3 regions of the Kitasatospora sp. NPDC029367 genome follow, and region 2 is predicted to be linked to each of the others. Evidence: riboswitches for the same ligand, from Rfam matches in the RefSeq annotation. Region 2 holds a riboswitch; each other region holds the start of a gene.
The links. Region 2 has a riboswitch for cobalamin ahead of ACZ4W5_RS18275 (peptidase). Riboswitches for the same ligand answer to the same signal wherever they lie in the genome.
Positions count from the first base shown of each region.

Region 1: it holds a riboswitch for cobalamin, as region 2 does, so the genes downstream of both, nicT (Nickel transporter NicT) here and ACZ4W5_RS18275 (peptidase) in region 2, are expected to answer to the same signal.
Region 3: it holds a riboswitch for cobalamin, as region 2 does, so the genes downstream of both, ACZ4W5_RS03385 (ribonucleoside-diphosphate reductase subunit alpha) here and ACZ4W5_RS18275 (peptidase) in region 2, are expected to answer to the same signal.

Region 1 covers NZ_JBVHYH010000030.1:4,269-8,874, forward strand. Annotated here, with positions in the region: gene ACZ4W5_RS18400 (hypothetical protein) at 1-1,394, opposite strand, end outside; gene ACZ4W5_RS18405 (ArsR/SmtB family transcription factor) at 1,574-1,957, opposite strand; cobalamin riboswitch at 2,039-2,232, shown strand; gene nicT (Nickel transporter NicT) at 2,265-3,389, shown strand; gene ACZ4W5_RS18415 (EamA family transporter) at 3,399-4,268, opposite strand; gene ACZ4W5_RS18420 (helix-turn-helix domain-containing protein) at 4,481-4,606, shown strand, end outside.
Region 2 covers NZ_JBVHYH010000029.1:67,570-72,175, forward strand. Annotated here, with positions in the region: gene mmsB (3-hydroxyisobutyrate dehydrogenase) at 28-879, shown strand; gene ACZ4W5_RS18270 (enoyl-CoA hydratase) at 876-1,655, shown strand; cobalamin riboswitch at 1,735-1,893, shown strand; gene ACZ4W5_RS18275 (peptidase) at 1,992-3,059, shown strand; gene ACZ4W5_RS18280 (flagellar hook-length control protein FliK) at 3,095-3,574, shown strand; gene ACZ4W5_RS18285 (prenyltransferase/squalene oxidase repeat-containing protein) at 3,982-4,606, shown strand, end outside.
Region 3 covers NZ_JBVHYH010000003.1:26,373-30,978, forward strand. Annotated here, with positions in the region: gene ACZ4W5_RS03385 (ribonucleoside-diphosphate reductase subunit alpha) at 1-2,366, opposite strand, end outside; cobalamin riboswitch at 2,560-2,700, opposite strand; gene ACZ4W5_RS03390 (hypothetical protein) at 3,140-4,072, shown strand; gene ACZ4W5_RS03395 (glycoside hydrolase family 26 protein) at 4,212-4,606, shown strand, end outside.

The sequences.
Region 1 (4,606 bases), on a different contig from region 2:
TCGGCCTGTGCCTCCAGGAGCAGGCCGTCGGGCAAGCGGACCAGGTGGCGGGCCTCACCGAGGGCGGCCACCAGCACGGCGGCGCTCGGCCAGTCGGCCGAGGCCTCGGCGAGCCAGTGTTCGGCGGGCCGTTCGGCCCGGATCGTGGTGCGGGCCAGGACCTCCGCCGTGAACTTCAGTTCTCGGACGGGTTCCTCGGTACTCGCGACGTGGAAGCCTCGGGGGCGGTGGCGCTCGGGGACGACGATCGGGAACCGGCGGAGGCTGACCTCGCTGCCCCGGCATTCGCCCTCGACGTCGTAGGCCGTCGGCGACTCGGCGGGTAGCGGGACGGGTGCCGGGTAGGGCGGCAGGTCCGGGGCCTTGGCCGGCCGGTCGACGGCCGGCAGGAAGTCGTGCAGCAGGGTGGCCAGGAGCTCGCCGGAACGACCGCGTCGGCCGAGCGAGCGGTCGGTGATCGACTGCAGTGAGGCCGGATCGTGCTTCGCCATGGCCTGTTCGATCTGGGCCAGCAGGTCGCTGTGCGGATCGAGCGCGGGCGCGGCCTGGCCGAAGGCGTAGGTGGGGGACCGCGGGTCCAGTTCGGCGGCGCCGGTGGTGACGAGCAGGGTCGGGTGCCGCAGGGCCGCACCGTAGAAGGAGACCGAGCCGTGGTCGCCGATCAGGCAGTCGGCGGCGACGACGGTGGCCTGCCAGCCCTGGTGCGGCGGGATGAGCCGCAGGCCGGAGCGGGTGGCGGCGGCGAGGATCGCCTCCGGGTCGTGCTTGGCCCAGATGTTGGGGTGCAGGATCACCGCCACGGTGTACTCGTCGGCCGGGAGCTGGGCGATGAGAGACGACGGGAGGTCGAGGGCGTGGGCGAATAACGAGTGTTCGCTCCAGGTGGAGTTGACCACGACCAGGCGCCGTCCGTCGACGGCGCCGAGCGCGGCGCGGTAGCGGTCCCGGGAGTCCGCGCTGTGCTGCATCCGGTCGTGACAGAGGTCGCCGACCTCCCGGGCGCGGGGGAGGGCCTCGGGACACCAGTCCGCCAGCCGGCCGAACTGTTCGGAGTGGGTGAGGCCGACGACGCTGGGGAACACCCGCCGCCGGTAGGTGAGTTCCCGCCGGGACAGGCCGGCGGCGCTGACCGGGTCGCCGGTGGACTCGGTGACCAGCCGGTTGTACCCGGCGCCGTGCGGGAGGACGACGAGCGGCGCGTGCAGCCGGTGCATGGAGGCGTGGACGGCGCAGGCGACAGCAAGGTCGAACTCGTAGCGGACGGCCTCCTTCCAGGGCATCACGGTGATGTTGCCGGGCAGGGTGCGGAGGTAGTCGTCGAGTCCGGTGGCGAACTCCGAGCCGGGGTTGACGGTGATGTAGAACCTGATGCCGTCCTGACCACGCAGCAGCATGAGCACGTCGAGAACCCGGGTGGCCGAGGTGAGCGTGCGGGCGACGGCGAGGACGCGCGCCGTGACCGGTCGGGAATCCCAGCGTGAGTCGTCGGGCCAAGGCCGAGGCCGGAGGCGAATCAGCACACGAAGATCGTACTCATCCCCCCGCGCCCCCGGCGTGGTTTGCCGAGTGTCGGTCAGCCCGCCGCCGCGGCGGGCTCCTCGTGGTCGGCGGCGGCGCACTCGTCGAGCAGGGGGCGCATGGCGTCGTCCACGAGCCGGTAGCGCACCACGCGTCCGTCCTTGTCTCCGGTGACCACTCCCGCGGTGCGGAGCAGCCGCAGGGCCTGGGAGACGGCCGGGTCGCGCATGCCGGTGGCGACCGCCAGGTCGCTGACGGCGAGCGGGCCGGCCCGGTGGAGGGCGAGCAGCAGGGCGAGCCGTCCGGGGTCGGCGAGCAGGGAGAACCGCTCGGCCCAGGACCGGACGTGCTCGGTGTCACCGATGGCGGCGATGGCTTCGCAGACCCGGTGTCCGTCGATGGTGCGGTGGCCCGCGCGGTCGGCCGGTACGAGATGCATGCGGACATTCTGGCAGCTCACGACCTGTGATCCTGGACACCTGCACAGGTGCGCAACCTTGCGAGGGTGCGGTCCTGCCCCTACGGTGTTCCCCGCCGTGGTGCTCGGGAATACCGGTGACGGACCTTCGACAGGTCCTGCTCCGGAGCGGCCCTCGCCACTGTGATCGGGGGAGAGAAGTCCGGACCCACATGCCACTGGGCGCTTCGTGCGCCTGGGAAGGCGGGTCCGGGAGCCCCGTAAGCCAGGAGACCGGCCACGGCATCTCACGAAGTCATTCCACGAGGTGCTGGAGCGTGATCCGAAGATGACCCTGCCCGAAACCGCCGCGCCCGCCGAGGCGGACCCCGCCCCCTCCGTACTGCCCACCTTCCGGTGGAAGCGCGAGGACACCGTCCGTACCGCCGGGCTGATGGGGGTGATCCTGGCCATGCACGTGGTGGCCTTCGGGACCCTCATCTTCCTGGTCGCGCCGCACAACTACGCCGTCGGCACCCAGGTCTTCGGGGTGGGCCTGGGCATCACCGCCTACACCCTCGGCATGCGGCACGCCTTCGACGCCGACCACATCGCGGTGATCGACAACACCACCCGCAAGCTGATGGCGGACGGCAAGCGGCCGGTCTCGGTCGGGTTCTGGTTCGCCCTCGGGCACTCCTCGATGGTGGTCATCATGGCCGCCCTGGTGGCGGGCGGCGCCCAGCTGGCGAACACCCTGATGGACGACGACTCGGCCACCCACAAGTGGCTCGGGGTGGTCGGCACCACGGCCTCCGGCGCCTTCCTCTACCTGATCGGCGCGCTCAACCTGGCGGCGCTGCTCGGCATCCTCAAGGTGTTCCGCTCGATGCGGGCCGGGCAGTTCGACGAGTCGGAGCTGGAGGCGCACCTCGACTCGCGCGGCTTCATGGCCCGGATCCTGAACCGGGCGACCCGCTCGATCACCCGGCCCGGGCAGATGTTCCCGGTCGGCATGGTGCTGGGCCTGGGCTTCGACACCGCGACCGAGGTCACCCTGATGGTGATGGCCGGTTCGGGCGCGGCGGCCGGGCTGCCCTGGTACGCGATCGTCTGCCTGCCGCTGCTGTTCGCGGCCGGGATGAGCCTGTTCGACACCCTGGACGGGACGTTCATGAACTTCGCGTACCAGTGGGCCTTCTCCAACCCGGTGCGCAAGGTGTACTACAACCTGACCATCACCGGGCTGTCGATCGCGGTGGCCTTCATCATCGGCACCATCGAGCTGGTCGGCGTGCTGCACGAGAAGCTCGACCTGACCGACCCGGTGACCGGGTTCATCGCGGACATCTCGCTGGACAACGTCGGCTACGCGATCGCCGGGCTGTTCGTGGTGGTGTGGGCGATCGCCATCGGGTACTGGAAGCTGGCGGGTGTCGAGAAGCGCTGGACGCCCGCGCAGCAGCAGCAGTAGCGGTCGGGGTCACGCCGCCGCGAGCAGCAGCGTGCCCGCCACGGCGAGCCCGGCGCCGACCACCTGGACCGGGCGCAGCCGCTCCTTCAACACCCCGCGCGCCAGCAGCGCGGTGACCACCGGGTAGAGCGAGGCCAGCACGGCGGCCACCGCCGCCGAGCCGCCGTGCGAGGCCGACGCGTAGGCGGCGTTGCCGGCCACGTCGAGCAGCCCCACGGCGGTGAGCAGCGGCAGCCGGGAGCGCAGCCCGGGCAGCAGTCCGCCGTCGGCGGCGCCACGCAGCGAGTACACGCCACGCAGCGAGTACAGCAGCGCGGCGCCGCCGACCGCGATGTTGACCAGCCGCTGGACGCACAGCACCAGCAGCAGCCCGCCGCCGGCCGAGGCCTGGGCGAGCAGGGACATGTTGGCGCCGAACCCGAAGGCGGCGGCCAGGGTGAGCAGCAGGGCGGTACGGGCGGCGGCCGGTCCGCCGCGTTCGGGCCCGCCGGCCAGCACCACGCCGGCCACCGCCACCGCGATCCCGGCCAGCTGCGCCGGGCCGGGGCGCTCGCCGAGCGCGAGCCCGAGGCCGACCGGGACGGCGACGCCCACGGTGGCCAGCGGGGAGACCACGCCCATCGGGCCGAGGGCGAGCGCCCGGTAGAAGGCGAGCATCGCGAACGGGCCGATCACCCCGGCGGCGACGGCGTACCAGAGGGCCGGGGAGGCGTCGGCCCAGCCGCCGGTGGCCAGCACCGCGAGCAGCAGCACGGCGGCGGCCGTGGCCTGGGAGACGACCACGACGGCGAGTGCGGGCAGTCGGCGGGTGAGGATGCCGCCGCCGAAGTCGCCGAGGCCGGTGAGCAGGCTGGCGGCGAGGGCGAGCAGGGCGGTCACCGGAGCGCCCCGGGGCTCACGGCGTGCGGGGTCGAGGCCCGGGGGGCCGAGGCGCAGGGGATCGAGGCGTGGGGGATCGAGGACAGCACAATGCACTCCGAAGTACAGTCGGATGGACTTGTTGCCGGAACGGCAGCGTAGTGCACAAAACTGAACTCGGCCGAACACTATTCTGTACTTCTCGTACGGTGAGACACCGGAGGACTGCCCGCGTGCCGGACCCCGACCTGGTCTCCAGGGCCCTCGCCCGGAACCTCAAGCGACTGCGCACCGAGCGCGGCCACACCCTGGACGCCCTCGCCGCCCGGTCCGGGGTGAGCCGGGGCATGATCGTCCAG
Region 2 (4,606 bases):
GACATCGGATTCATCGGACTGGGCAACATGGGCGGCCCGATGGCCGCCAACCTGGTCAGGGCCGGGCACCGGGTGACCGGCTACGACCTGGTGCCGGAGGCGCTGCGGCAGGCGGAGGAGGCGGGCGTCCGCCCGGCGCGGTCCGCGGCCGAGGCCGTCCGCGGGGCCGACGTCGTCATCAGCATGCTGCCGGCCGGCCGCCACGTCCTGGCCGCCTACGCGGAGCTGCTGCCCGCCGCCGGCCCGGGAACACTCTTCGTCGACTGCTCCACGATCGACGTCGCGGACGCCAGGGCGGCGCACGAGCTCGCGGTGAACGCCGGGCACCGCGCGGTGGACGCGCCGGTCTCCGGCGGAGTGGTCGGTGCGACGGCCGCGAGCCTCACCTTCATGGTCGGCGCGGAGAAGGAGCACTTCGAGAGCGCCCGCCCGGTGCTGGAGGCGATGGGCCGCAAGGTGGTGCACTGCGGCGCCCCCGGTGCGGGGCAAGCGGCGAAGATCTGCAACAACATGATCCTCGGCATCTCGATGATCGCGGTCAGCGAGGCGTTCGTGCTCGGGGAGAGCCTGGGGCTCAGCCACCAGGCGCTGTTCGACGTCGCCTCGACGGCCTCCGGCCAGTGCTGGGCACTCACCAGCAACTGTCCGGTCCCCGGGCCGGTGCCGGCCAGTCCGGCGAACCGCGGGTACCCGGCCGGGTTCGCCGCCGCGCTGATGGCCAAGGACCTCGGGCTGGCCGCCGGGGCCGCCGAGGCAGCGGGCCTGCCGACCGAACTCGGACGCAGGGCGGCGCAGCTGTACGCGGACTTCGCGGCGGCCGAGGGTGCGGGCCTGGACTTCTCGGCGATCATCACCACTCTGCGGGAGGGCGGCAAGTGACCGAGACCTACGAGACGATCCTGGTCGAGCGCAGGGGACGGGTGGGGCTGATCACGCTCGACCGGCCGAAGGCGCTCAACGCGCTCAACACGCTCCTGATGAACGAAGTCGTCGCGGCCGCAACGGACTTCGACCGGGACCCGGACATCGGCTGCCTGCTGGTCACCGGCTCGGAGAAGGCCTTCGCGGCCGGCGCCGACATCAAGGAGATGCAGCCCCTCGAGTTCGTCGACGCCTACCTCGGCGACTGGTTCGCCGCCTGGGACCGCTTCGCCGCCCTGCGCAAGCCGGTGGTGGCCGCCGTCGCCGGCTACGCGCTGGGCGGGGGCTGCGAGTTGGCGATGATGTGCGACATCCTGCTGGCGGCGGACACCGCGAAGTTCGGGCAGCCGGAGATCAAGCTCGGCGTCATCCCGGGCATCGGCGGCTCGCAGCGGCTCACCCGTGCGATCGGCAAGGCGAAGGCCATGGAGCTGTGCCTGACCGGCCGGACGATGGGCGCCGAGGAGGCCGAGCGGGCCGGACTGGTCTCCCGCATCGTCCCCGCCGACCGACTGCCGGCCGAGGCCCTGACCACCGCCGAGACCGTCGCGGCGATGTCCACCCCGGCGGCGATCATGCTCAAGGAGGCCGTCAACCGGTCGTACGAGACCACCCTCGCCGAGGGCGTCCGCTTCGAACGCCGTCTCTTCCACGCCGTCTTCGCGACGGCTGATCAGAAGGAGGGCATGGCGGCCTTCGCGGAGAAGCGCCCGCCGGAGTTCCATCACCGCTGACGGCACTCGCGGTGCGCCGCCCCCGCCCGGGGCGGCGCTCCGCCCGTCGCTGGTGCCGCCGTGATGTGACGCACGATCTCTTGACCCGGTCTTTTCCGTTTCGCCATGATGAGCCGTCACGTTGTGACTCCGTCGACGGGGGAAGTCCGGTCCGAATCCGGCGCTGACCCGCAACGGTAGGCCGCCGACGGCAATGTCGGTGGCGAGCCCGAGTACCCGTCGGCGGGGATGTGTCGTCCCTCCTCCCGTCGTGGTCTGCGGGCCGGAGCTCCGAGGGCTGCCCGGCGTGGTGCCGACGTCCCCCGGGCCCCTGCGTCCAGGCCCGGAAAGGCACCCATGCCCGCGCTCCGCCGCACCCTCGGTCTGCTCGCGATACCCGCCCTGGCGCTCGCCACCGCGCTCCCGGCGGCCACCGCCGCCCACGCCGACACCACGTCCTCCCGGACCGTTCGTCCCGACGCCGCCGCGGGCGGCTGGCTGGCCCGCCAGCTCGTGGACGGCGACCACTTCGAGTCCGTCTTCAACGGCACCGCCTACCCCGACCAGGGCCTGACCGTCGACGCCGTGCTGGCCTTCGCCGCCTCGCACAGCTCCGACGAGGCCGCCGCGAAGGCCACCGCCTGGCTGGCGAAGCCCGAGATCGTCTCCGGCTACCTCGGCGACGGGACCACCGAGGCCTACGCGGGCGCCACCGCGAAGCTGCTGCTCGCCGCCGAGGTACGCGGAGCGGACCCGGCGTCCTTCGGCGGCGTCGACCTGCCGGCCCGGCTGCGCTCGCTGCAGACCGCCGAAGGACGGTTCTCCGACCGCTCGCAGTGGGGCGACTACAGCAACGCCTTCGGCCAGTCCCTCGCCCTGATCGCCCTGCACCGCTCCCCCGGCGGCGCCCCCGCCGCGGCCGTCGACTTCCTGGCGAACAGCCAGTGCGCGGACGGCGGTTACCCGGTCTCCTTCGGCCAGCCCACCTGCACCAGTGACCCCGACGCCACCGCGCTCGCCGCCCAGGCCCTCGCCGCCACCGGCCGTACCGCCAAGGCGGACGCCGGCCTCACCTGGCTCGCCGCCCACCAGAACGCCGACGGCGGCTTCGCGGCCGCCGGGGCGACCACCTCCAACGCCAACACCACGGGCCTGGCCACCGAGGCACTGCTCGCCGGTGGGCGCCTCGGCGCGGGCCTCAAGGGCTGGAGCCGGCTGGTGAAGTTCCAGCAGGGCTGCTCCGCCGACCCGGCGGTGCGCGGCGCGGTCGCCTACGACGCGACGGGCTTCAACGCGGGCAGCGGCGCCCGGGCCACCGCGCAGGCCGTCCTCGGCCTGGCGGGCGCCCCGCTGGCCACCCTCTCCGCCGCCGGGGCCCGCCCCGACGCCCCCGCCCTGGCCTGCCCGACCCCGGCCGCCCGCTGAGTCTCCGAACCCCTGATCCCACGAGGAGAGTTCCGATGACCGAAACCCTCACCCCGGCCCGCCCCGTCCGCCGGATGCTCGGGTCGATCGCCGCCGCGGCGGCCCTCACCGCCGGCCTGCTCGGCGTCTCCGCCGTCCAGGCCCCGCAGGCCCGGGCGGCGGCCTGCAGGGGAACCACCGGCGTCACCGTCGTGGTCGACTTCACCGCCGTCGGCGGCGGCATCGAGACCGGCTGCGCCCCCGGCGACCCCGCCAACGGGCTCGCCGCGCTCACCGGCGCCGGGTTCTCGTACGCCTTCCACCCGCGCTTCCCGGGCTTCGTCTGCAAGATCAACGCGCTGCCCGCCACCTGCACCAACCCGACCGGCAGCGCCTACTGGTCGTACTGGCACGCCCAGCACGGCGGGCCCTGGTCGTACAGCAACCTGGGCGCGGGCAGCTACGACCCGGCCCCCGGCGACGTCGAGGGCTGGTCCTTCGGTGCCGGTGCCCAGCCGGGCATCACGGCGCCCTGACACGTGAGCGAACCGGCGCCCGTCCTCCATGCGGAAGGGCCGGGCGCCGGTGCTCAGGGTCGGCCGCCCTGCCCGGAGTTCCGGGCGTCCGCCCGCCCGTGCACCACCGCGAGGACCGGCCGACGAGGTGGTGTGAGCTATCTGACGATCCGTTGACTCCCTGTTGACCGGCGTGGTCTGATGAACCGGTTTTTAGCCCTCGGCGTTCAGGGGAAGCCGGTCCGACTCCGGCGCTGACCCGCAACCGTAGGCCCACCTCGGTGGGTGAGCCGGAATGCCTGGACCGGGGGCCTGTACACACAGCACTTGCGTCGTCGCGGACTACGACGCAGCTCTTGACGGCCCGTGTCCCAAGGCGGCCGTCGGCTGCGCCATGGTCTCCTGCGTCGACCGACGAGGGAGTCGTCGTGAGGGTCAGCAGCAGTCGCACACGTCACACAAGCCGGGACCTCGCCTCCCTGGTGGTCGCCGGAACCGTCGCGGCCGCCGCCTGCGGAACGGTCCTGCTCGGACACCCCGGCACCGCCGCCGCCGACCCGATCCCGTCGCCGACCCGGCCGCAGGCCGCCGCCGGAACCCGCCCCGACGGCGCCACCACGGCACCGGCCCCGGCCGCCGGGCGCACCCCCGACCTGGGCAGGGGCAGCGCCTACCTCACCGGTCCGGCCCAGCTGATCGACGGTCACTACTACGAGGCCTTCCCGACCTTCGCCGACTTCGGCCTCACCATCGACGGGGCCTACGCCCTCGCGGCGACCGGTACCGATGACGCCGCGCTGCGCAGGATCGTCGACTTCCTGGACCAGCAGGGCAAGGACCCCAACGAGCGGACCGTCAACGACTGGACCGCCGTCGGCACCGAGTACGCGGACGGCGGCTCGATCGGCAAGGCGGCGCTGCTCGCCGAGATCGTCGGCCGCGACCCGCGGGCCTTCGGCGGCCACGACCTGATCGCCGCCCTGGACCAGGCCCTCTGCGCCAAGGCCGACCAGAACACCGGCTGCGCGGCACCCGGCAACTACACCTACGCGG
Region 3 (4,606 bases), on a different contig from region 2:
CAGGCCAGCGCGGCCTCTTCCTCGGGGGTGAGGGTCGGGGTGTTGACCGGCACGGGCGCGGCGGCACGGGCGGTGCCGGAGGCGGCCTGGGCGATCCGGGTCGCGGGGCGCGAGCGCAGGTAGTAGGTGGTCTTGAGACCGACCTTCCACGCGTAGGCGTACATCGAGCTGAGCTTGCCGATGGTCGGCGCCGCCATGAACAGGTTCAGCGACTGGCTCTGGTCCAGGTACGGCATGCGGGCCGCGGCCAGGTCGATCAGGGCGCGCTGCGGCAGCTCCCAGGCGGTGCGGTACAGCGACCGGACCTGCTCCGGCAGCCAACCCAGCTCCTGGACCGAGCCGTTGGCGTCGCGCAGGGCGTCGCGGGTCTGCTGGTCCCAGACGCCGAGCTCCTTGAGCTCGCGCACCAGGTACGGGTTGACCTGGAGGAACTCGCCCGAGAGGGTCTCGCGCTTGAACAGGTTGGACACCTGCGGCTCGATGCACTCGTAGACGCCGGCGATGGAGGCGATGGTCGCGGTCGGGGCGATCGCGAGCAGCAGCGAGTTGCGCAGGCCGGTCTCGGCGATGCGGGCGCGCAGCGCCGTCCAGCGGTCGGTCCACTCCGGGGCGGCGCTCGGGAAGTGGTCGATGTGCAGCTCGCCGCGGGCGGCGCGGGTCTCGCCGTAGGCCTCGTGGCGGCCGAGCTGCTCGGCCAGGTCGGCGGAGCGCTCGTACGCGGTGAGCATGATGCGCTCGGCGATCAGCGTGGACAGGCGGGCGGCCTCGGCGGAGTCGAAGTCGATCCGCAGCTTGAAGAAGACGTCCTGGAGGCCCATCACGCCGAGGCCGACCGGGCGCCAGCGGGAGTTGGACGTACCGGCCTCGGTGGTCGGGTAGAAGTTGATGTCCACCACGCGGTCGAGGAAGGTGACGGCGGTGCGGACGGTGGCGTCGAGGCGCTCCCAGTCCATGGCGCCGAGCAGGTCGTCGGCCGTGGCGCCGGGGGCCACGTGCGCGCCGAGGTTGACCGAGCCGAGGTTGCAGACGGCGGTCTCGGAGTCGTCCGTGACCTCCAGGATCTCGGTGCACAGGTTGGAGGAGTGCACCGTGCGGCCGGGCAGCGCGGTCTGGTTGGCGGCGCGGTTGGAGGCGTCCTTGAAGGTCATCCAGCCGTTGCCGGTCTGCGCGAGGGTGCGCATCATGCGGGCGTAGAGGGTCTGCGCCGGGATGGTGCGGACGGCCTTGCCGGCCAGCTCGGCCTTGCGGTACGCCTCGTCGAACTCGGCGCCCCACAGGTCGACCAGCTCGGGGACGTCGGCGGGGGAGAACAGCGACCAGTCGGCGTTGGCGTTCACGCGGCGCATGAACTCGTCCGGGATCCAGTGGGCCAGATTGAGGTTGTGGGTGCGGCGCGCCTCCTCACCGGTGTTGTCGCGGAGCTCCAGGAACTCCTCGATGTCGGCGTGCCAGGTCTCCAGGTACACGCAGGCCGCGCCCTTGCGGCGGCCGCCCTGGTTGACGGCGGCGACCGAGGAGTCGAGGGTGCGCAGGAACGGGACGATGCCGTTGGACTTGCCGTTGGTGCCGCGGATCAGGCTGCCGCGCGAGCGGATGCGCGAGTAGGACAGGCCGATGCCGCCGGCGTGCTTGGAGAGCCGGGCGATCTGCGCGTAGCGGTTGTAGATCGAGTCCAGGTTGTCCAGCGGCGAGTCCAGCAGGTAGCAGCTGGACATCTGCGGGTGCCGGGTGCCGGAGTTGAAGAGCGTCGGCGAGGAGGTGAGGTACTCCAGACGGCTCATCAGGCCGTACAGCTCGGACACCTCGCGCACCGACTGCTCGGAGTCGCCGACCGCCAGGCCGCAGGCGACGCGGAGCAGGAAGTGCTGCGGGGTCTCGATCACCTTGCGGGTGATCGGGTGGCGCAGCAGGTAGCGGGACTGGACGGTGCGCAGGCCGAAGTACTCGAAGCGGTCGTCGCCCTTGGTGTCGACGAGCGCGTTCAGGGCGTCGGCGTGCTTGGCGACGAAGGCCGCGGTGGTGTCGCCGATCAGGCCCTCGGCGTGGCCGACGGCGATCGAGGCGGAGAAGGAGGTCGAGCCCTGGCTGTTCGCCTCGTCGACGATCTCCAGGGCGAGCAGGCGGGCGGCCAGCTTCGAGTACTGGGGGTCCTCGGCGATCATCGACGCGGCGGCGTCCACGGCCAGCCCGCGCAGCTCGGCGAAGTCCGAGCCGGCGTGGCGGCCGCGCAGCGCGGCGGCGGCGACATGGCCGGGGTCGACCTCGGTGAGGTCGGCGCTGCGGTCGGTGAGCAGCCGCAGGAGAGCACCGCCGGGGTCGGAGACCGTCGGGTCGGTGAAGGCGGTACCGGAGCCCTGGGCGGGCAGGGTGACTGAGGCAGCGGTGGTCAAGGCGCTCTCTCCTGGCGGCGATCGTGCGGCGGTGATCGGGGTCACCCGGGCCGATCTGGGCAGGGGAGCACGGCGCGGACGCAAAGGCGCCGCGCGAGGTGTCTCCCCGGCCCGCCCGCGAGGCCCGGAGGGGTGGTGCTGGGTGCCGGCGCGGCCTCTGCGGGAGGGCCGTGGCGCACGCTGTTCGGCAGGTACTCGGACTCGCGGTACGGCTGCTGGAGCCGCCCGCACACCGCTGCGGGGCAGTCCCGGATTCCCACCGGGTTCCCCTGCATCGACAGCAGAAGCGAGCATACATGTAGTGGTGTCTCCTCGATGCGACACCACATGTAGTGCGGCGTGGTGTGTTGTCGCGATGACGGGTTGTGCCCGGGCCGGTGGCGGTTCGTGGTCGTCCGAGGCCCGGAAGCACGCTCCGGACGTGTCGCGGCCGCCCGCCGGACGCCTCGGATCCGGGTGTCGGACACCCGGGGCCGGCGCGCCGGGCGTCCGGGTTTCGATACGGAACGGTCACCGGGCCGAGGGGCGGTGAGGGTCATGCCCTACGATCTGGGCGCATGAGCGACGGAACTGGTGTACCTGGGCACGGGCCGCAGGGGACGCCTCCCGCCGGGTCGGGGGGCGCACAGAATCAGCAGCCGGTGGGGCCGGGTCCGGTGCCGCCGCCGGGCGGTGGTTTCGGCCCGCCGCCGGCCTCGTACGGACCGGTGGCGCCGGCCGCGCAGCCGTTCTCCCAGCCCGTCCCGCCGGTGCCCCAGCCGGTTCAGCCGCCGGCTCCGCAGCCGCAGTGGCAGCAGCCTCCGCAGCAGCCGGGCCCTCCGCAGCAGCCGGTCGCGCCTCAGCAGCCGGTCCCGCCGCAGCGCGTCGAGCCGGACTGGGCGGCGCTGGCGGACCGCAACGAGGCCGAGGCCAGGCGCAAGCGCCGGGTGAAGATCATCGGCAGCGCGGTGGCCGTCGTCCTGGTGGGCGGTCTGGTCGCGGGTGGAGTGCTGCTGTTCGGCAAGAAGGACGACCCGGCCAAGCCCGGCGGCGGTGCGGTCGCGACCGCACCCGCCTCGGGCAAGCCGACCCCCGGCCCGTCGAACGGCGGCGCGACCCCGGGCGGGCAGCCGGAGGACCCGTCGAAGCCGATCTGGGAGGCCGCCACCGACCCGGCGCCGCAGGATGCGGGGGCCCTGTTCTCCGCGCTGCAGGTGACGGTCAACGGCGTGTCCTGGAACCGGACCGTGGTCTCGCTGGACCAGCCCTGCTGGGACGGCAACTCCACCACCGGCGGGCTCGGCAAGGTCCTCGGGGACCAGGGCTGCCAGAAGGTGCTCCGGGCGACGTACGTCTCCGGCGACAGCGCGGTGACCGTCGGCGTCGCGGTCTTCGACCACAAGATCCAGGCCGAGACGGCGATCAAGAACTACACCGGGCAGCTCAAGGGCCTGCCCGCGCCGGGCGCCCCGGCGTTCTGTGCCAACCCCGGCTGCACCGGCACGCACAGCAGCCTGGGCCGGTACGCCTACTTCACCGTCGAGGGCTCGGCGAAGGGCGGCAACGCCCCTGACGCCACCGCGACGGCGGCGGCTTCCGGGTTCGCCGAGCACGTGAAGGCCCAGTTGCTCCAGCGGGCCAAGGCGGCAGGCTCGGCCACGCCGGGTTCGCAGGGCACGCCGACGGCCGCCGCGACCGGCTGACCCGCTGTGACACCCCGGTCCCGGCGGACCTGTTCGCCGGGACCGGGGGAGTGTGGCAGGCTCTCGTCGGAGTCATTCGTACGCGTGTTCCGGTTGCGTCCGTGGGGGTCGGCGCCGGCGAGAAACCGGAGGAGCGGTCGTGGCCCTGCCCAGAGCCCTGCGCGGTAAGCCGGCCGTCCTGGCCGCGGCCGGTGTCGTGGTCGCCGCCGGCAGTCTCGTGCTGCTGGACCGCGACGACCGGACCGAGGTCGGACTGCCCATTCGGGTGCCGGTGTCGGTCGGCGCCCCCGGCCGCACCCTGCCGCCGGACGTGGGCCGGGACCTGCTGGCCCGGGATCCGCAGGCCTCGCCGAACGCCCGCGCCGTCCAGCAGTTCCTCGCGGACCTGGAGGCCCAGGCCCGCACCGGGCACAGCGGCGGCACGGTGATCGGCCAGCACGTCGAGGCGCACAACGAGCGCAACAACCCCGAGTACGGCGACTACCGGGGCACCAAGCAGGTCGGTTACTACTACAAGAAGGCCGCCGACATCAC